One region of the Bradyrhizobium sp. 930_D9_N1_4 genome, then DNA from elsewhere that is predicted to be linked to it. Evidence: predicted binding sites of a transcription regulator. Region 1 holds the regulator's gene; each other region holds the start of a gene.
What was found. The regulator LexA, encoded in region 1, represses DNA repair genes until DNA is damaged. The targets are predictions, from matches to a motif close to TGTTCNNNNTGTGTTCNG.
Positions count from the first base shown of each region.

Region 2: recA (recombinase RecA) is a predicted target of LexA. The motif match lies at 2,464-2,481, and genes of this name have one in related genera.
Region 3: uvrA (excinuclease ABC subunit UvrA) is a predicted target of LexA. The motif match lies at 3,152-3,169, and genes of this name have one in related genera.
Region 4: AB7532_RS11220 (putative DNA modification/repair radical SAM protein) is a predicted target of LexA. The motif match lies at 3,640-3,657, and genes of this name have one in related genera.

Region 1 is NZ_CP197236.1:4,206,334-4,211,577, reverse strand. It holds gene AB7532_RS19820 (ComEC/Rec2 family competence protein) at 1-642, shown strand, start outside; gene AB7532_RS19815 (GAF domain-containing protein) at 652-1,596, opposite strand; gene AB7532_RS19810 (hypothetical protein) at 1,819-2,253, opposite strand; gene AB7532_RS19805 (hypothetical protein) at 2,440-2,640, opposite strand; gene lexA (transcriptional repressor LexA) at 2,839-3,540, opposite strand; gene AB7532_RS19795 (molybdopterin molybdotransferase MoeA) at 3,717-4,928, opposite strand; gene AB7532_RS19790 (hypothetical protein) at 5,066-5,244, shown strand, end outside.
Region 2 is NZ_CP197236.1:5,011,023-5,016,266, reverse strand. It holds gene AB7532_RS23915 (hypothetical protein) at 31-369, opposite strand; gene AB7532_RS23910 (hypothetical protein) at 844-1,173, shown strand; gene AB7532_RS23905 (hypothetical protein) at 1,510-1,785, opposite strand; gene AB7532_RS23900 (response regulator transcription factor) at 1,934-2,332, opposite strand; gene recA (recombinase RecA) at 2,574-3,662, shown strand; gene gcvP (aminomethyl-transferring glycine dehydrogenase) at 4,282-5,244, opposite strand, start outside.
Region 3 is NZ_CP197236.1:4,103,376-4,108,619, forward strand. It holds gene AB7532_RS19315 (outer membrane protein) at 268-1,011, shown strand; gene AB7532_RS19320 (outer membrane protein) at 1,249-1,995, shown strand; gene AB7532_RS19325 (outer membrane protein) at 2,146-2,949, shown strand; gene uvrA (excinuclease ABC subunit UvrA) at 3,281-5,244, shown strand, end outside.
Region 4 is NZ_CP197236.1:2,421,624-2,426,867, reverse strand. It holds gene AB7532_RS11235 (error-prone DNA polymerase) at 1-1,297, opposite strand, end outside; gene AB7532_RS11230 (Y-family DNA polymerase) at 1,294-2,889, opposite strand; gene AB7532_RS11225 (ImuA family protein) at 2,786-3,574, opposite strand; gene AB7532_RS11220 (putative DNA modification/repair radical SAM protein) at 3,738-4,973, shown strand; gene AB7532_RS11215 (UdgX family uracil-DNA binding protein) at 4,973-5,244, shown strand, end outside.

The DNA.
Region 1 (5,244 bases):
CTGGCCAGTCTCGGGATCATCGTGATGGGCCTGCTGCGCACCCCGCTGCGATGGTCCGGCGCGCTGGTGCTGCTGGCTGCGATCGCCTGGGGGCTATCAGTGCGGCAGCCCGACGTCCTGATCGCCGGGGACGGCCAGAGCGTGGCGGTGCGTGGCGAGGACGGGCGCCTGCATCTGATCAGGGCCGGCAAGGACAGCTTTCTGCTGAAGGAGTGGCTGGCTGCGGACGCCGATCCGCGCGACGCCGGCAGCGCCTCGCTGGCCCATGGTGTGTCGTGCGACGAGGCCGGCTGCGTGACGCCGCTCGCCGACGGCCGCCTGGTCGCGCTGGCCTTGCGCATCGATTCCCTGGCGGATGATTGCAGCCGTGCCGCGCTGGTGGTGACGGCGCGGCCCGCGCCGCCGGATTGCGCGGCGATGGTGGTCGATCGTCCACGTCTCGCTGCCCAAGGCGCGCTCGCGCTGACACGGCGCGGCGACGGCTTTGCGGTCCAGGCGGTGAAAGCCAGAGGCACCGACCGTCCGTGGTCGCCGGCGATCGCAGGCGAAGCGGATTTCGACGGAAGCCTTACACCGAAGACGGCTGCGCCTCGCAGCAGGGACGCGACGCCATCGGAAGCCGACTTGCAGGCTGAGGATTGAGCGGACCTGCTACAGGTACCAGACCAGCATGGCGTCGAGCCCTGTGCTCCCGATCACCGGCAGGGCCACCATCCGGCTCAAGCCGGCCGCGCGGGCCTCGGAGCCTGCGATCGAGCCGTCATGCGCGAGGTCCTCGTTGAGCGCGGGCATGCCGGTGACCCAGGCCCCGCCGATGCTGCCTTCGCCTTTGGCAATCGATTTCGTTTCGTAGAGCGCGGCGAGGTCGGTCTGCGCGCTGCAATCGCCGGCGCGAAAGATCAATGCCGAACGAGCCTCGTTCGGGACCCAGATCTCGAAGCGTCGTGCGATCGGGGTTGCCTGCGCCGACAGGAAGGTTAGCACCCAAGTGTGGTCATTGCCGGTCCGGTAGGGGACGCCGACGCCGAGATTGATGCCGATCTTGGCGGCGTCCTCCCAGCGCAGAAAGCTCTTGGCGTCGTGCAGGTCCCTGATGATCAGCGGCAGGCCGGCTTTCCAGGTGCGGCCGGGCAGGCCGAAGCCGCGCGGAAATTTGGTGTGGCGGGAGTTGAATTCGAACATCTCCGCCGCGCCGTAATAGCCGTCGACGAGTCCCATCTCGTGGGAGATTTCGGCGTCGTTGTGCCAGAGCTCGATCGCGCCGACATGGGCCTCGTCGTCGCCGCAGAACAGCACCATGACGGCCTGCAGGAATTCGCCGGCAAACAGCGGCACGGCCACGCCGCAGGTGAGGCCAGCCGCGAGCGCCTGATCGGTTCGCTTGAAATAGGAGTTGGCGAATTTGGTGAGGATCACGGGGTGGCCGCTTGCCCAGGCCTTGCCGGGAAGGCCCTCGTCATATCCGAAGCGCAGAGTCTCGCTCATGGTCTTGAAGGCGGAGAGGCCCTCGTCGCCGTAGAGGCCGCCACCGAATTCCAGCCGCATGCGCGTCCGGTCGGGCACCCAGAGTTCAACGACGCGAATGAAGGTTTTCATCGAACGTGTCCGCCGCCTCAAGCCCGACCAGCATCGGCTATTTGCTTGCGAAACGGACGTTCAAAATTCAGGCAGGACAGCGCAAACTTCGTGCGGCGGGAGCTGTGTCGGCGTGGCCCGCCCCATGGGGTTTCGCGGGACACAAGTGCCACCATCTCGCCGGCCTCGGCCGGCGATGGCGATTTCAATCCTCACCCCGACCTCTCGGCCGGAGATGCTGTCTCAGCCGATCGGCAGGCGCGGGGTCGTTGGCCGGCCGTCGGAGATGATCTGCGGTTTGTGCTCGCGCTCACCGGTCGGCAGGGTCACCGGCAGTTGCAGCACGGTCGCGCGCTGGCCCTCGACGAGCTGCGTCACCAGCACATATTTGCCGTCGGGAAATTCGATTGCGTCATGATGGCGGTCGGGGATGTGCGGATCGATCTTGCCGAACTTGCCGACACGCGAGTTGATCGTGCGTGTCCAGATCCAGCGATTGTCGTAGCGGACGTTGTCGGCGAAGGCGAGCTCCGTTCCCGGCAGCAGGCAGACGGCGATCGTCGGATCGGCTGCGGAGGCAAAGCCGCGCGTCGAGGTGCCGCGGAAGTTCGTCGAGACGATGGTCTCGCCGACCTCTGCGGGACGCGATGCGATGGCGTGCAGGCTGTAGTCACACATCGGGGGTGCTCCTCATTCCGGGATAGCGACCCGCGTCTCCTCTCGAGGCGCAGGCCTCCATCAGAGTGGAAGCATCGAAGCGTCTGCCCGGTTGTAGGCAAATCTGCGGCTCGCCGCCGCAGCCGCGATCACATTATCGAGGTCACTGGGAACAAGGCCCGCTCACACGCATGCGAGAGTCGCGTCTCAGCGCCCCGCAGGTGCCGACCAGCCCGAATATGGCCAGCCCGGCTGCGATGGCTGCGCGGCGGCATCGTGGGCGTTGCGAACCTGTGTGCGCATCGCCGTCTCCTTGCGGACATGGTGCCGCGATGGCGTGGCGACGGCTTGCGACGCTGATGCTGCGACCAGCGCCGCCGCGACTGTCCTGAAGATGATCTTGCGCATGATTTCTCCTCGAGACCTTAAAGCCTGCGAAGCGATGCTGCTTCGCGCGGGCGTGCCGAGGATCTAGCGCTGGAGGAGAGGCCGGATAATCTGCGCGAAACTAGAAAGACTATCCAGCGGGAGCGGACAATCGTCCGCTCCAATTGTTGATCGCGATCGTGGATCGCGTGAGCGCGGGTGGGCCAAGCGCTTTCGAGATCAGTACTTGCGATACAGCCCGATCAGCTTGCCCTGTATCTTGACCCGGTTGGGCGGCAGGATGCGCACCTCATAGGCCGCGTTGGCGGGCTCGAGCGCGATGGAGGCGCCGCGGCGGCGGAAGCGCTTCAGGGTCGCTTCCTCGTCGTCGATCAGCGCCACCACGATGTCGCCGGTATCGGCGCTCTCGTTGCGCTGGATCAGCGCCATGTCGCCGTCGAGGATGCCGGCTTCCACCATGGAATCGCCGCGCACTTCGAGCGCGTAATGCTCGCCCGAGCCGAGCATGTCGGGCGGGACGCTGATGGTGTGGCTGCGGGTCTGCAACGCCTCGATCGGCGTACCTGCCGCGATCCGGCCCATCACGGGCACCGCGACGGGGCGCTCGCCCTCGTCGGCGGACGGGCTGGAGGTCGTGCGCACCTTGCCGAGATTGCCCTCGATGACGCTCGGCGTGAAGCCGCGGCGGTTGCCGGCAGCGGCCTGAAGCTCGGGCAGCTTGATCACCTCGATGGCGCGGGCACGGTTGGGCAGGCGACGGATGAAGCCGCGCTCCTCGAGTGCGGTGATCAGGCGATGGATGCCCGACTTGGAGCGCAGGTCGAGCGCGTCCTTCATCTCGTCGAAGGAGGGCGGCACGCCGCTTTCCTTCAGCCGCTCGCTGATGAACCGCAGGAGCTCGTATTGTTTGCGCGTTAACATCTCGACCAAAATCCCCCGGTTGATGTCGTTCGATTCCGAGACGCTGAATTCAGCGATAAGCCGCTACATGCTCGAAACAAATCATGAACGGACACTATATGTTCGATACATGTTCCGCAACTGCTTAATTTACCGTGAACGCGACAAAGTTCGCGGAACGCATGCGAACGACGCGATCAGACGGGCAGTCGCAACACCTCGCAAGGCGAGCCTTGCTCGGCCTTCGGCGCGAACGGTGCGCGCACGAGAAGTGCCTGTGCCGCAGCGAGATTCGCAAGCAGCGAAGAATCCTGGTGATTGACCGGAAGGGCGATCAGCGCACCGTCGTCGCGCCACGCGAGGCGCGCGCGCAGGTAATCCTCGCGCTGGTCATTGGCGCCGACATCGCCGCCGAGCACGGCGCGTTCGCGGCGATGATGAATCGTCGAACGGCCCGCGAGCGCGCGAATCAGCGGAACCATGAACAGGAAGCCGCAAACGTAGGATGATACGGGATTGCCGGGGAGGCCGATCACGCGCATCGGACCGAGTTGCCCATTCATCATCGGCTTGCCCGGCCGCATCGCGATCTTCCAGAACGCCATGGAGATACCTTCGTCCCTGAGCGCCTGCTGCACCAGATCATGGTCGCCGACCGAGGCGCCGCCGGTCGTGATCAGGATGTCGGCGCCGCTCTCCCGCGCGCGGCGGATGCCCGCGCTGGTGGCTTCCAGGGTGTCGGCGGCAATTCCGAGATCGACGGTGTCCGCGCCCTCGCTGCGGGCGAGCGCGTGCAGTGCGTAGCCGTTGGAATAGACGATCTGGCCATGGCCGGGCGTGGTGCCCGGCATCACCAATTCATCGCCGGTGGCGAGGATCGCGACCTTCGGACGGCGGCAGACGGGCAACAGCGGGTAATTCATGCCGGCAGCGAGGGCGAGGTCTCGCTCGGTCAACCGGATTCCCTTGCGCAGGAGCACATCGCCCTCGCGAAAATCGACGCCGGCTGGGCGGATGTGCCGCCCCGTCAGCGCCGCTTCCTTGATCGTGATGCGCTTGCCGTCGGCGACCGTGTCCTCCTGGATCACGACCGCATCAGCGCCATCGGGGACGACGCCGCCGGTGAAGATCCGCACGGCTTCGCCGGCGCCGACCGATCCCGCGAACGGCCGGCCTGCCGCGACCTCGCCGATCACGGTGAGCGTGGCATCGACTTTCGCCGCGTCGACGGTGCGCACCGCATAGCCGTCCATCGCCGACATCGCCTGCGGCGGCTGCGTGCGTCGTGCAGCAACGTCGCGTGCGAGCACGCGGTGAAAGGCCTGGTCGAGAGCGACCGTCTCTTCCGGCAGCGGCTGCACGCCGGCAAGCACCGCGGCGAGCGCGTCGGAAACCGGCATCAGGGCCACGGTGAACTCCCGCAACAAATCGAAGGATTCGGTTGGCAAGGTTCTAGCCGAGCGGAGGGGCTGAAGCAAAACGGGCTTCTCAATGGAGTGGGAAGCCACACTTCCTTTCGGCGCCGGCTCGGCTTATCTTCCTGTCCATGACGAAACTGCTCGAAAAGGCGCTCCAGGCCGTGCGGCAGCTCCCTGCGGATAGCCAGGACGAGGTTGCGCGCGCGATGCTGGCTTTGACCGGCAACGCGGGCGAGCCCGAGGATATCGATCCCGGGCATCTTCCGGCGGTTCTTGAGGGGCTTGCACAAGCCAACCTTGGGCAGTT
Region 2 (5,244 bases), 800 kb from region 1:
GTCCCGCTGTGGTTGTGTCTGCCAGCCGACCTATTTGTCAGTGAAGAATGTCAACAGCACCTTCCCCTTTTCGCCAATCAGGCACAGAAACGTTCTTCGCGTATCGTTCTTCCCTTTGTCCAGATAGGCGTCACCGATGACGATTGTCTTGATCGGAGTATCCTCGACCTTCGTGTTTGCCTTCGCAACCGTCATGCCATCAACATCGAACGTTATATCTTTAACTGCCGGGTTGCGTTCCCGAAGAGCCAGCAATCCTGTTGTTCGGCATGCTTCCAACTCGGGATTTGGAGTCTGCGCCAATGCAGGTTCGACGCAGGCGCAAACCACGATCATCGCAAGCGCATGACGTAAACGTTGAACGTTCATTTTGGGCTCCAAACTGAAAGCCCGCGCGGCAAAACCGAACGGCCATCATATCGCGCTGAAGTGCAGGGGCTGCAGTGTGAACAATCGAATGCAGCGCGACTTGTTCCTCGCGAGTTTGACACACCGGGCTGGCAGCTCGCGGTTGAGCGCATTTGGCTGCAACTACACCTGGGCGGCATTTTGTGCGACTGCAGTCCGCTGGGGAGAATCGGAAGCAAAATCAACTTTCTTGAGGGGACCACTCGCTTGTCGGCGCGTTGACCTCAACCCCGCAGATCGAAGGATGCTGATGTTTAATCGACGGTGGATCTTTGTACTCCTGATCGTGGCGCTCACCGTGTCAGTAGGGGCAAGCGCCCGATATTACTTCAGCAAGTGCCATGGCATGGACGCGTGCGCAGCCGCCGAGGCCGAAAGCCACGAGCGAGACAAGCCAACCGAGCCCCAGTAGTGCGGGTCCTCTGGGAGAGTTCGATGCATGTTGCGATAGCGCTTGTTCTTGGCGTGCTGTTATTTGCCGCTTTTATGGTCGGCCTCTTTTGGGCGCTGGTCGTTATGGTTCCTTTCTATGCCTGCGTGGGGCTAGCGATTTACTTCGTATGGAAGAGTGCGCGAACGCAAGCCAACGTGACGGCAACTCTGCAGCGTGAAGCCGAGAGACAAAGATCATTCAACGAGCAGGAAATGCGAGCTTGGAATGCGTCAATCGAAAAGAACCGGCGCAACGCAACAAAGCGCGAGCGAGCTTTGCGACGATTTGACCAGACCAGAGACGCCCCGCAGAACGCAACGAGCCCTCCGTGAACCGTCCAGCCGTCCTTGTCGAACACTGTCTTGAAGCCCTCGACATTGTCGCAAACGGTGCATCACCCTTTATCCCAGGGAGGCCAAAGGCGACGGCCCGGCTGAACTCGATCAGGAAGCCAGATCAGGACACACGGTGTTGCCGAACCTCTCCAGGATTCAAGTTCAACGCTGCAGCATCATCGGCGCTAAGTTCGCGTTGTATCAGGCTGGCGCTCCAACCCTCGGGAATGACGTCCAGTACGCGGTCAACGGCTTCGTCACGACCGGTTGCTGCGAGCCAAATTTGCCGCTCGCCGCTGTCAGTCATCACACGAACCAAATGAACTCGCTGCATTATCTTACAAGCGCGGGCCCAAGCTTAGGTTTCATCGCTAGAGAAGAGAGGCAGCGGCCAATGAGCCGCCTCGCGGCGACCTTACTCTGCGGTTTTGCGACCTGAAGCGGTCGCGGCGCTTCGCATCGCTCGCTTCCCTTTGCCTTCAGCGTGAACAGGAACGGCGCATTGATCTTCTCGATGAATTTGCGGCCATCCTTAGTCGGTTCGATGCCAGCGGCAATCTCGATCCACTTGCGCGCGGCGACTTCGGGATTGGCGTAGGGGCGCGGCACTTGGGGCCTGAAGGAATGGTACCCGAATAGAAGCTTTAAGGTGAAGGACGACGAAAAGAAGGACGACAAGAAGCCCCAAAAAGAGCCCGGGAAAGCCGGGCTTGATGCCGCCCTGGAATAAGAAAGAGGCCGCCCACTGAGGGCGGCCTTACTCTGTCGGAGGAATGGGGGTTGCGTTCAGCAGATTGGAAATGGCTGTCACCAACTGTGCCGGCGCAAATGGCTTGGCGAGGAGAAGGCTATTGGGAACCCCGTGTACCGGCCATTGGTTGGCGCTGCCCCCTGACATGTAGACAACGGGGAAATTAGGGTCGATGGCTCTGGCGCATCTTGCTACCTCCCAGCCGTCCACGGTGCCGGCCAAGTTAATGTCGGTGACGAGCGCGCGATATTTGCTGTTGGTGCCCTGTAGCAATGTAACGGCTTCCTCGCCTGAGGCTGCGACCTCCGCTTCAAAGCCGCCGTCAACAAGAGCGTCTTCAACGATTGCCCAAATCAGTTGTTCGTCTTCCACGACGAGAATCGCAAGCGATAGCTGTTCTGACACAAAAAATGCTCCCCCCGGCAGCCCTTGACCCGACGCGGAGCAAGCAAAAAGGTTCCAATGCGCCAAAGTGAACTTAGGCCGCTGCGAAAATCAAAAGCCACCAGGGGGTGAAAGGCCCACTCGTCGCCGTAAAGAACATATTGCGAACAGAGAACATATAGGGTACATTGTTTTTATCGACGAGCCGCCCTGCCAATCGTTTGTCCCGCACCCGAATCCTCGCCATAAGGAGCACGACCCAATGTCCACCTCTGCCCTGCGTATCGTCGAAGGATCTTCCATGGACAAGAGTAAAGCCCTGGCCGCCGCGCTCTCCCAGATCGAGCGCCAGTTCGGCAAGGGCTCGGTGATGAAGCTCGGCAAGAACGACCGCTCGATGGATGTCGAGGCGGTCTCGTCGGGCTCGCTGGGGCTTGATATCGCGCTCGGGATCGGCGGCCTGCCAAAGGGGCGCGTCGTGGAAATCTACGGGCCGGAATCCTCGGGCAAGACCACGCTGGCGCTGCACACGGTGGCGGAAGCGCAGAAGAAGGGCGGCATCTGCGCCTTCATCGACGCCGAGCATGCGCTCGACCCGGTCTATGCCCGCAAGCTGGGCGTCAACATCGACGAACTCCTGATCTCGCAGCCCGACACCGGCGAGCAGGCGCTGGAAATCTGCGACACGCTGGTGCGTTCGGGGGCGGTCGACGTTCTGGTGGTCGATTCGGTCGCGGCGCTGGTGCCGAAGGCCGAGCTCGAAGGCGAAATGGGCGATGCGCTGCCGGGCCTCCAGGCCCGTCTGATGAGTCAGGCGCTGCGCAAGCTGACGGCCTCGATCAACAAGTCCAATACCATGGTGATCTTCATCAACCAGATCCGCATGAAGATCGGTGTGATGTACGGCTCGCCGGAAACCACGACCGGCGGCAACGCGCTGAAGTTCTACGCCTCCGTCCGCCTCGACATCCGCCGCATCGGCGCGATCAAGGAGCGCGACGAAGTGGTCGGCAACACCACCCGCGTCAAGGTGGTGAAGAACAAGCTGGCGCCGCCCTTCAAGCAGGTCGAGTTCGACATCATGTACGGCGAGGGCGTCTCCAAGATGGGCGAGATCCTCGATCTCGGTGTCAAAGCCGGCATCGTCGAGAAATCCGGCGCCTGGTTCTCCTATGACAGCCAGCGCCTCGGCCAGGGCCGCGAGAACTCGAAAGCGTTCCTGAAGGCCAACCCCGACATCACCGCCAAGATCGAGACCTCGATCCGCCAGAACTCCGGCCTGATCTCCGAGCAGATTCTGGCCGGCACGCCCGAGAGCGACGCCGACGGTGAGGAGCCGGGGGACGAGTAAACTTTAACGCGAAGAGTTTTTCGCGAGGAGCGGGCGCTGAGGACGTTGAGTTGCCGACGTCGTCAGTGCCCGTTTCGTTTTGGGGTACAAGGGATATCGGATCAGTTGTTGAGCCCGGGATCGTTGTGAGTTTGAATCAATCCGCGGTCATTGCCGCTCGCCGGATCATTATTGAGGCGGCGAAAAGCATACTTTCTGGAGGCGTGTCTCCGATAGAAGGTGCCAGAGCAATCGCAAGGCACAGCTTCGAGGCCCGTCTTGAAGACGATTCCGATATCTTGCCCTTCGTTGGAATTGCTTCGGAGACCGAGGCCTTGCCGCTGGGACGCGAAAGGGGGCGCTGGCAAGCGAGCGCGCCCGCGGAACTCCAGGGAAAGATCGATGAATCCCAAGCCTGGGCACTCACGCTCGCAGGCACCCATTGCCAGAGCCTTGTGGCTCGGTCGGGAAGCCTGATGCTTTGGCCTGACGACTAGTGCCGTAGGGTGGGCAAAGGCGCGCAAGCGCCGTGCCCACGATCTGTCACGTCATGCAAAGGTGGTGGGCACGCTTCCGCCTTCGCTCTGCGAGCTTCGGCGGACAAGTCGCTTTGCCCACCCTACGAGACCTCCGTTGGGGCCTACTCCGCGGCTTCTGCGTAATCGCTCACCGGCGGGCACGAGCACACCAGATTGCGGTCGCCATAGACGTTGTCGACGCGGCCCACCGGGCACCAGTATTTGTCGGTGCGCGAGGTGCCGGCGGGGAAGCAGCCTTCGCTGCGGGTGTAGGCGCGCGCCCAGTCGTCATCGGCGATGTCGTGCACGGTGTGCGGGGCGTGGCGCAGAGGCGAGGCCTCGATCTTGAAGCGGCCGGCCTCGACCTCGGCGATCTCCTTGCGGATCGCGATCATGGCGTCGCAGAATCGGTCCAGCTCCGCCTTCGATTCGGATTCGGTCGGCTCGATCATCAGCGTGCCCGGCACCGGGAAGCTCATGGTCGGCGCGTGGAAGCCGTAATCGATCAGGCGTTTTGCGATGTCGTCCACCGTAACGCCTGACGTCGTCTTCAGCGCGCGGGGATCGACGATGCACTCATGCGCGACGCGTCCCCTGGCGTTCTTGTAGAGCACCGGGAAATGCGCATCGAGGCGCGCGGCGATGTAGTTGGCGTTGAGGATCGCGATCTCGGTGGCGCGCTTCAAGCCTTCGCCGCCCATCATCAGGATGTAGATGTAGGAGATGGTCAGGATCGAGGCCGAGCCGAACGGTGCGGCCGAGACCGGACCGACCGGCGCATCGCCTTGCGTCGCGGGGTGACCGGGCAGGAACGGCGCGAGATGCGCCTTGACGCCGATCGGGCCCATGCCGGGGCCGCCGCCGCCATGCGGGATGCAGAAGGTCTTGTGCAGGTTGAGGTGGCTGACATCGGCGCCGTAATCGCCGGGCCTGCTAAGGCCGACCTGCGCGTTGAGATTGGCGCCGTCCAGATACACCTGGCCGCCATGGCCATGGACGATGTCGCAGATCTCGCGGATGTGCTCCTCGAACACGCCATGCGTCGAGGGATAGGTGATCATGACAGCGGCGAGATTGGCCGAGTG
Region 3 (5,244 bases), 100 kb from region 1:
GTTCCAAATAAATCGCCACGACCCAAGCGTGCATGCCGGAACTCGATGTCACTGTTCACGCTGCAATGCATTGGAACTCCAATAGCCAAGAAAATACTTAACATTCATTAGCTTAGGACCACGACAGTGCGTCCGTGAGTGTTGCATTCCGGAGACGGACTCCCCCTTCCGATCGGAGTACGCTTCGCTTGGACTTGGATCATATGGGCGTCGCGCCTGATGACCGCTTCAGGGACTCCGGAAGCGGACAACACTGGGGAGACTGCAATGAAGAAAATTCTGTTCGGCACAATTGGAATTGTTGCGTTGGGGCTCTCGGCTCCGGCCGGTGCTGCGGACCTCGCTGCCCGTCCCTATACGAAGGCGCCGGTTGCGCCCCCCGCTCCGATCTATACCTGGACCGGTTTCTACGCCGGTATTCAGGGCGGCGGTGGCTGGGGCCGCAGCGACGAAACCTTCTTCGGCGCTCCGAATACGGCAATCTTCGCTGGTTCTCAGGACTACGACATCACCGGCGGCTTCGTCGGCGGCGTGTTCGGCTACAACTGGCAGTCGGGTCCGGTCGTGTTCGGCATCGAAGGCGATTACCACTGGTCTGATATCAGCGGCCGTTCAGCCGGGATCAATGCCGGCCTTGGCGACACCTACTTCACGAAGATCCGCAGCTTCGGCGATATCAAGGGCCGCCTCGGCTATTCGACCGGTCCCGCTCTATGGTTCGTCAGCGGCGGTGCGGCGGTCGGCGACATCCAACATCGCTATGACGGCATCCCCGGAAACGTCTTCGTGCAAAACGACTGGCGTTGGGGTTGGACCGTCGGTGCCGGCGCCGAATACATGTTCGCTCCGAACTGGTCCGCAAAGGTCGAGTACAACTATATCGATTTCGGCAACAGCGCCATTCAGTACAGCCCCGTAGCGACCAATCGCTCCGAGTGGAATGATACCGTGCACACGGTCAAGGCCGGTGTGAACTATCACTTCAACTGGGGCGCGCCCACGAGGTACTGATATCCCTCTGATATCTCATTAAGATCAAAGGCCGGCCTCGCGCCGGCCTTTTTCGTTTTCATGTGTGCAGGAGCAACAATGGGTCAGGCATTGTTACATTTTGTGGTTGCTGTGACTTTTGAGCGACACAACTTGCAGCTTTATTGATGTAGACCGTCAGCAGTTGGACCAACGCGTCCGCTGCCCTTCCACCGCACGGAAGGCAATATCAGAAACCGGGACTGGGATTTGTTGAAGATGAAAAAGGTTTTGTTGGCTTCGGCCTGTTTGTTCGCTCTCGCCGCTCCGGCTTCGGCCGCTGATCTGGCGGCCCGCCCCTACACCAAAGCTCCGGTGGCGATCTCCTCGATCTACAACTGGTCCGGCTTCTACATCGGCGCCAACGCCGGTGGTGGCTCGAGCCATAATTGCTGGGATCTCACCGCTGTCGGCGTCGCCGCAATTCCGGTCACGCCCGAGGGCTGTCACAATGCGACCGGCGCTATCGTCGGCGGTCAGATCGGCTATCGCTGGCAGTCGGCCAGCTGGGTGTTCGGCCTCGAAGCCCAGGGCGATTGGGCTGACCTGAAGGGCTCGAATACCAGCTCCCCGGCCGCTCTCGCGCCGCTGGTGAACAACACCAAGATCGACGCCATCGGCCTCTTCACCGGCCAGGTCGGTTACGCCTGGAATAACGTGCTCTGGTACGTGAAGGGCGGCGCGGCCGTCACCCACAACAAGTTCAATGGCTCGGTGGCTGGCGTTACGCTCGACACCGTGAACGACACGCGTTGGGGCGGCACCGTCGGCACCGGCATCGAGTTTGGCTTCGCTCCGAACTGGTCGGTCGCGGTCGAATACAACCACCTGTTCATGGGCAAGCACACCGACACCTTCACCTTCCTTGGCGTGACCACCCGCAGCGACAGCATCAAGCAGGACGTGGATATGGCCACGGTTCGCCTGAACTACACTTTCGGCGGCCCGATCGTCGCCAAGTACTGAGTTCAGTACTTAGCTCCAACGCCATCCGCGTTACGAAAGGCCGGCCTTGCGCCGGCCTTTTTGTTTTCGCGCGAGGGTGCGCCGGACCGTCAAGGAATCGTGGGGCGCAAATCGCCCACGCGAATTGGCTCGGTGCGTTGGGGACGTGAAATGAAAACATTGGCGCTCAAGACTCGGACGCTGAAGTCCTCGACACCAAATTCCTGGGCGCTGGCTGCGGTCAGCCTGTTCGCACTCGGCGCGGTCGCACCCGCCGGTGCCGCCGATATGCCACTCTACAAGGCGCCCGTGGCGCCTGTCCTCACCTATGACTGGAGCGGTATCTATGTCGGCATCAATGGCGGCGGCGGCCTGGCCCACGCCTGCTGGGGCGTGACCAGCGCGCTTGGCGTTGCGGTCGATCCGGCCGTCGGCGAAGGCTGTCACAATGCGGGCGGTGGCACGGTCGGCGGACAGCTCGGCTATCGCTGGCAGAAGTCGCGCTGGGTGTTCGGCATCGAGGGCCAGGGCAACTGGGCCGACTTCAAGGGCAACAATGTCAGCGTGGCGTTGGCGCCGATCACCAACCAGACCAGGATCGACAGCTTCGGTCTCTTCACCGGCCAGATGGGCTACGCCGTCAACAGCCTGTTGCTTTACGGCAAGGCCGGCGCCGCCGTAGCCCACAGCAAATACGACACCTTCTTTCCGGGCGCGCCCGCAGCGGCGGCGTTCAACAGCGTCAACCAGACCCGCTGGGGCTACACGGTCGGCATCGGCGTGGAATGGGGCTTTGCCGAAAACTGGTCGGTCGGCGGCGAGTACAACCACGTATTCCTCGGCCATCACAGCGCCGACTTCGCAACCCTCGTCGGCGGCTTCGCCCCGCGTACCGACCGGATCGGCCAGGACATCGACATGGGCCTGATTCGTATCAATTACCGCTGGGGCGGCCCGGTCGTTGCCAAATACTGACCCGGAGCATTGAGCCAGAGTTTCCGCAGGAACCTCCAAGTCCTGTCTCTGCGCGGATTGCCCCAAATCCGCATCCAAACGCGAACGAAGGGCCGGCCTCGCGCCGGCCCTTCGCATGTTCCGATTTGCCCGCTCCTGCCAGATGCCGCCAGCGCGCCAACAATCCGTTGACGATTCGCACACGCCACTGGAAATCCACTCCCGTTCTTCCTACGTTCGCTGACAACCCCATCGGCGCCGATCCCGGTTCCGGGCGAAGCGTGCCTTCTACGTTGGCGCGATCGCGCGCCCTTTGGAAATTTGCCCTCGGGATTCCTTGAGGACCACCAGGATGGATGAAGTGATCAAGGCGAAGCGCCAACAACCGAACGCCGGCTCCAGCCGGCACGCAATTACGATCCGTGGCGCGCGCGAGCACAACCTCAAGAATGTCGACGTCGAAATTCCCCGCGACAAGCTCGTGGTGTTCACCGGCCTCTCCGGCTCCGGCAAATCCTCGCTCGCCTTCGACACCATCTACGCCGAGGGCCAGCGCCGCTACGTCGAATCGCTATCCGCCTATGCCCGCCAGTTCCTGGAGATGATGCAGAAGCCCGACGTCGACCAGATCGACGGCCTCTCGCCGGCGATCTCGATCGAGCAGAAGACGACCTCGAAAAACCCGCGCTCGACCGTCGGCACCGTCACCGAAATCTACGACTACATGCGCCTGCTCTGGGCACGCGTCGGCGTACCCTATTCGCCCGCGACCGGCTTGCCGATCGAGAGCCAGACCGTCTCGCAGATGGTGGACCGCGTGCTGGCGCTGCCGGAAGGCACCCGCCTCTATCTGCTCGCGCCGGTCGTGCGCGGCCGCAAGGGCGAGTACCGCAAGGAGCTCGCCGAATGGCTCAAGAAGGGCTTTCAGCGCGTCAAGGTCGACGGCACCTTCCATGAGCTTGCGGAAGCGCCGACCCTGGACAAGAAATTCCCACACGACATCGACGTCGTGGTCGACCGCATCGTGGTGCGCGCCGATATCGGCCAGCGCCTCGCCGAAAGCTTCGAGACCGCGCTGAAGCTCGCCGAGGGCCTTGCCGTCGTCGAGTTCGCCGACGCGCCGGCGGCCACAGCGCCGGCCGAGGAAAAGAAGAAGACCGCAAAGATCCACGACAAGAGCGGCCCCGAGCGCATCCTGTTCTCGGAAAAGTTCGCCTGCCCCGTCTCTGGCTTCACCATCCCCGAGATCGAGCCGCGCCTGTTCTCGTTCAACAACCCCTACGGCGCCTGCCCCGCCTGCGGCGGCCTCGGCGTCGAGCAGCATGTCGACGAGGATCTCGTCATCCCCGACAAGGAGCTCGCCATCGGCAAGGGCGCGATCGCGCCCTGGGCCAAGTCGTCGTCGCCCTACTACGTGCAGACGCTGACCGCGCTCGGCAAGCACTACAAGTTCACGCTGACCACCAAGTGGAAGGACCTGCCGAAAAAGACGCAGAACGCCATCCTCCACGGCTCCGGCGAGGACGAGATCAAGTTCTCCTACGAGGACGGGGTGCGCTCCTACGACACCAAGAAGCCGTTCGAGGGCGTCATCACCAACATCAACCGCCGCTATCGCGAGACCGAGAGCGAGTGGGCGCGCGAGGAGCTGGCGAAATATTTCCACGACGTGCCCTGCGGCGCCTGCAACGGCTTCCGGCTCAAGCCCGAGGCGCTCTGCGTCAAGATCGGCGGCAAGCACATCGGCGAGATCTCCGAGATGTCCGTGAAGGGCGCCGGCGCGTGGTTCGAGACCGTGCCTGATACCCTCAACGCGCAGCAGAACGAGATCGCCGGCCGCATCCTCAAGGAAATCCGCGAGCGCCTCACCTTCCTGCTCGACGTCGGCCTCAACTATCTCACGCTGTCCCGCTCCTCCGGCACGCTGTCCGGCGGCGAGAGCCAGCGCATCCGCCTGGCCTCCCAGATCGGCTCGGGCCTGACCGGCGTGCTCTACGTACTGGACGAGCCCTCGATCGGCCTGCACCAGCGCGACAATGCGCGCCTGCTCGACACCCTCAAGCGGCTGCGCGATCTGGGCAATACCGTGATCGTGGTCGAGCATGACGAAGACGCCATCCTTCTGGCCGATTACGTGCTCGACATCGGCCCCGGCGCCGGCATGCATGGCGGCAACATCGTCGCCGAGGGCACGCCCGCCGAGATCATGCGCAACCCGAAATCGCTGACCGGCAAATACCTGACCGGCGAGCTCGAGGTCGAGGTGCCGGAGCGGCGCCCGCCGAACCATCGCCGCACCATCAAAGTGGTCAACGC
Region 4 (5,244 bases), 1.8 Mb from region 1:
TGCCGACGTCGCGGATGGCGCTGCGCGGGCGATAATGAATAATGGTGGCGATGATCGCGGCGCGGTGGCGGCCGTAGCGGCGATAGACATATTGCATCACCTCCTCGCGCCGCGAGTGCTCGAAATCGACGTCGATGTCGGGCGGCTCCAGCCGTTCCTTGGAGATGAAGCGCTCGAACAACAGATCGACCTGGGTCGGATCGACCGAGGTGATGCCGAGCACGTAGCAGACCGCCGAATTCGCCGCCGAACCGCGGCCCTGGCACAGGATGTTCTGGCTGCGCGCGTAGTGGACGATGTCGTGCACGGTGAGGAAGTAGTGCGCGTATTTAAGCTCTGCGATCAGCGCGAGCTCCTTCTTCAGGGTAGCGCGGAGCTTGTCGTCGATCTGGCCGCCGAAATATTTGTCGACGCCTGCCCAGGTCAGATCTTCCAGATGCCCTTGCGCGGTCTTGCCTGGCGGCACCGGCTCGTCTGGATACTGGTATTTGAGCTGATCGAGCGAGAAGACAATCTTGTCCACAAAGCGCATCGTCTCCGCGATCGCCTCGGGGAAATCGCGGAACAGCCGCGACATCTCGCGGGGCGTCTTCAGGAAACGCTCGGCATTGGCTTCCAGCTTGCGTCCGACCGCTTCGATCGTGGTCTTTTCCCGGATACAGGTGAGCACGTCCTGAAGCGGACGGCGGCCGGGATCGTGATAGAGCACCTCGTTGGTGGCGAGCAGCGGCACTTTGGCTGTTGCGGCGAGATCGTCGAGCCGCGCCAGACGGCGGCGGTCGTCGCCGCGATAGACCAGGCTCGCCGCCAGCCATACGCCCTCCGCGCGGCTCGCTTTCAGCTTTGCCAGAATATCCAGCGCCTGCGTAGGCTCGAAGCGATGCGGCAGCGTCAGGACCAGGAGCTGGCCTTCCGCAAACTCCAGAAGGTCCGCGAAAGTGAGCTTGCACTCGCCCTTCTCGATCCGCGTGATGTCGTCGCCACGCTTGCCTCTGGTCAAAAGCTGGCACAGTCGGCCGTAGGCGGCGCGGTCGCGCGGATAAACGAGAATGTCGGGCGTGCCGTCGATGAAGACGATGCGCGCGCCGATCAGCAGTTTCGGCTTGTTCAGCACCTCCTTGTTGTCGAGTTCATTCCAGGCCCGCACCACACCGGCCAGTGTGTTGTGATCGGCGATGCCGATCACGGGAATGCCTAGCTTGCTGGCCTGATGCACGTAAGCGCGCGGATCCGAGCCGCCGCGCAGGAAGGAGAAATTCGTGGTGATGCCAATCTCGGCATAAGCGGGCGTGCTCATGCGAAGAGACCGTGCACGTACCAGCCGGGAGACGCGGGCTTGCCATCGCCGTCGAACACCTCGCCCTCGTAGAGACCGTCGCGAAAGATCCAGAAGCGCAGGCCCTCGGCATCCTCGATGCGGAAATAGTCCCGCGTCAATTGCTTGCCGTCCTGCCGCCACCATTCCATCGCGATGCGCTCGGGCCCTTCCACGCGCACCACGGCATGTTTTGCGCGGCGCCAGGTGAATTGATGCGGCGGACCGTCGGGTACGGTCGCAAACGGCACGGTGACCGGCTCCGGCTTGTCGAACAGCCTTAAGGGACGCAGCGGCGGCTCGCTCTCGGCGCGCGCGGGCCATTCGGCCTGCATGGCGGCGGCGAGATGATGCTGCGCGGGCGCCGCCAGCACTGCACATTCGGGGATGTGGGTATCCTCAGGCAGGTGCACGACGACGCGCTTTCCCCCGATGCGCGCGGCAATGCGGTCGATCAGTAAAGAAAGCTCGTCATTGTCATGGACATGGGCGTCAAGGTCGCGCTGCTCCTGCACCACGATCTCGGTCCGGCTTGCCGACAGCCGCACCATGTCGAAGCCGAAACCGGGGTCGAGGGGATCGGCGAGCGCATCGAGCCGCTCGCGGAACAGACGGTCGATCACGGCGCTGCGCGTCACCGGACGTCCGGTCTCGACCATGATCGCGCGCACCGCGCCGTCGGTGCGGAAGAAAGCGGCCTCCAGCCGCCGCGCGCCCTTGCCCTGCTTCTCCATCGAGACGATCAACGTATCGGCCAGCCGCGACAGCGTCATCGCGATCATGGTGTCGGTCGCGATCGGCTCGGCGAAACGTTTCTCCACGATGTAGTCCGGCAGCGGTTTCCGCGGGTTGATCGGCGCATCGCCCTGCCCCAGCGCATGCGCAAGCAGCGTGGAGAACCGCGCACCGAACCGCGCCGTAATTTCGCTCGGCGCGCGCGAGGCAACATCGCCGATGGTCTTCAGCCCGGCGCGGCGGAGGCCAGTGGTGATGGCCTCCCCCGCACCGAGCGCGGACACCGGAAACCGGTCGATGGCCGCCGCCTCTCCGCCATCGGCGACGATGATGCCTGATGTCTGCCGCGTCAGCGTCCGCGCGCAGACCGAGGTTCCCGCGATCGCCGCACTGACGGCAAAGCCTTGCCGGGCCAGCGCACGGACCAGCGTCTGCAACAGCGCGGCTTCGCCGCCAAACAGATGCGCGCAGCCGGTGATGTCGAGAAACAGCCCGTGCGGCGCATCGAGTGCCACCAGCGGCGTGAAGCGGTCGCACCAGTCGGCGATGTCGCTGAGCGTCTTCGCATCGGCCACGACATCGGCGTCGAACACCTTCAAGTCCGGACACATCGCCCGGGCATTGGCGAGCGGCTGACCGATATGCAGACCTAAACGTTCGGCGGTTTCGTCGAGCGCATGGATCACCAGCGCATTGGTGTCCTTGATGACGACAATGCAGGGATCATTATGATTCTTACCCAGCCCGGCGCTGTTGAAGAAACGCTGGATCCGGTCGATGGGCAGGCGCGGCAGCCACAGGCTGAGGATACGCCGTCGGTTCAGAGAACTGGCACTCATCACATTTCCATTCCATGATCCACCGGCCGCACGGGCCATGACGATTGCGCAACAGCTCGGCATCGAAGCGCGGCGCGCCCCAGGCACTCCATGCTGAGCCCGGCGGCGAATGCGCGGCGCGCAGCATCCATCGCGTCTCCGCGGTCGAGGGCAAAGGTTGCGCGGCCATCCGCAGCATCAGGCCGGTGACGCCGGACGATTGCGCGGCCAGCGTCAGCTTGCGGCTCGCGACGAGATCGAACTGCCTGACATCGCCCCAGAGCTCGAGCACGACGGCACCGAGCGCATCGCAGGCGAGCGCGTCGGCCGAGCTGCGCAGCGCGCTCTCGACGTCGGCCGCACGCACCATCACCACGCGGCGCGGATCGAGGCCGATCTCGGCAAGCCCGCTCATCGACAGCGCGCCGGTTTCAATTTCCGAAAAATCCTGTCGCACCCACAATAGCGGCCGCTGCACCGAGATGCGTCCCGCGAGGCCCATGACAAAACCCGTCGCGGCCGCGCCCTGACGCCCTTCGCAAAACACCTCGTGGATCACCGCGCGGGCGAGCCCGCCCTTCAGGGCACAGTCCACCTCGGGGTGGCCGAGCGCGACGCGACCCTGCTGATGCACGATCTCTGCCGTCTCGATGCGCTCGATCTGGCCGCGCAAGGTCGCAAGCGCGCTGGCTCGTGCGCCGCTCATGCTCGCCGCTCCTTCAGGGGTGATTGCCGGTGGCTCTCAAAAAGAGAACCAACGGCTGGCTCATTTGTTCATGATATGTTCTAATATAAAGCTAACGGCGACCCGTGAGTCAATCGAATTGGCGGACTTTCGGATTCATGAGCGTAATCAAAGGGATTCAACAATGGACGTGCAACGCAAGCTGGAAATTCTCGCGGACGCCGCCAAATACGACGCGTCGTGCGCCTCCAGCGGCACCGAGAAGCGGGATTCCAGCGACGGCAAGGGCATGGGCTCGACCGCGCCGGGCATGGGCATATGCCATTCCTACGCACCGGACGGACGCTGCATCTCGCTGCTCAAGGTGCTGCTGACCAACGCCTGCAATTACGATTGCCTCTATTGCGTCAACCGCGCCTCGTCCAACGTGCCGCGCGCCCGTTTCACCGTCGACGAGATCGTCAAGCTGACGCTCGACTTCTACCGGCGCAATTACATCGAAGGTCTGTTCCTCTCCTCCGGCATCATCCGCAACCCTGATTACACCATGGAGCAGGTGGTCAGCGTCGCGCGCAAGCTGCGCGAGGAACATCACTTCCGCGGCTACATCCACCTGAAAACCATTCCGGAGGCAGACGATGCGCTGATTACGGAGGCTGGCAAATATGCCGACCGTCTCTCCATCAACATCGAGATGCCGGACGAGACGAGCCTGCAACAATTCGCGCCGGAGAAGGACGTGCGCGCGATCCGCCGCACCATGGGCCGGCTGCGGCTGAAGCTCGACGAGGCCGAGGAAGGCCGCGCCGCGAAGACGAAAGCAAAGCCGCAGCGCTTCGCGCCCGCCGGGCAAAGCACGCAGATGATCGTCGGCGCAGATAGCGCCTCCGACCACACCATCCTCCACACCAGCTCCAATCTTTACGGCTCGTACAAACTGCGGCGCGTCTATTACTCCGCCTTCAGCCCGATTCCCGATGCCAGCCGCGCTTTGCCTCTGGTGCAGCCGCCGCTTCTGCGCGAACACCGGCTCTACCAGGCCGACTGGCTGATGCGGTTCTACGGTTTCGACGTCGGTGAGATCGTCGACGACAGCGCGATGCTGCCGCTCGACATCGATCCAAAGCTCGCCTGGGCGCTGCGCCATCGCGACCGCTTCCCGCTCGACGTCAACCGCGCCAGCCGCGAGGAGCTGTTGCGCGTGCCGGGCTTCGGCACCAAGGCGGTTGAACGCATCATCGCGACGCGGCGCACCACCACCATCCGCGTGGCGGATCTGGCGCGGCTGCACGTGCCCCGCAACAAGGCGCTGCCGTTCATCGTCCTCAGCGATCACCGTCCCACCCCGCATCGCCTCGATGCAGCCGGGCTGATCGAGCGGTTCAAGCCGAAGGCAACGCAACTAGGATTTGGCTTCTGATGCAGTACATCACTCTCGACACCGAGACCGATTTCGACGGCTGGCGCAAAGCCGCGCGCAGCCTCGTGCTGCATCATGTGCAGCCCACCGATGTCACATGGGCCGTGCAGGGCGGCGACGCCGATTTGTTCGCGCCATCCGCGCCGTCTCCGATACTTGAAGTGAACGATGGCACCTTCAGCGTCTCGGCGAAATTCGTCGACCTCGCCAAGGCTGCGATCCTGCATCGCGACCGCGAGCGCTTTGCGATCCTCTATCGCCTGCTGTTTCG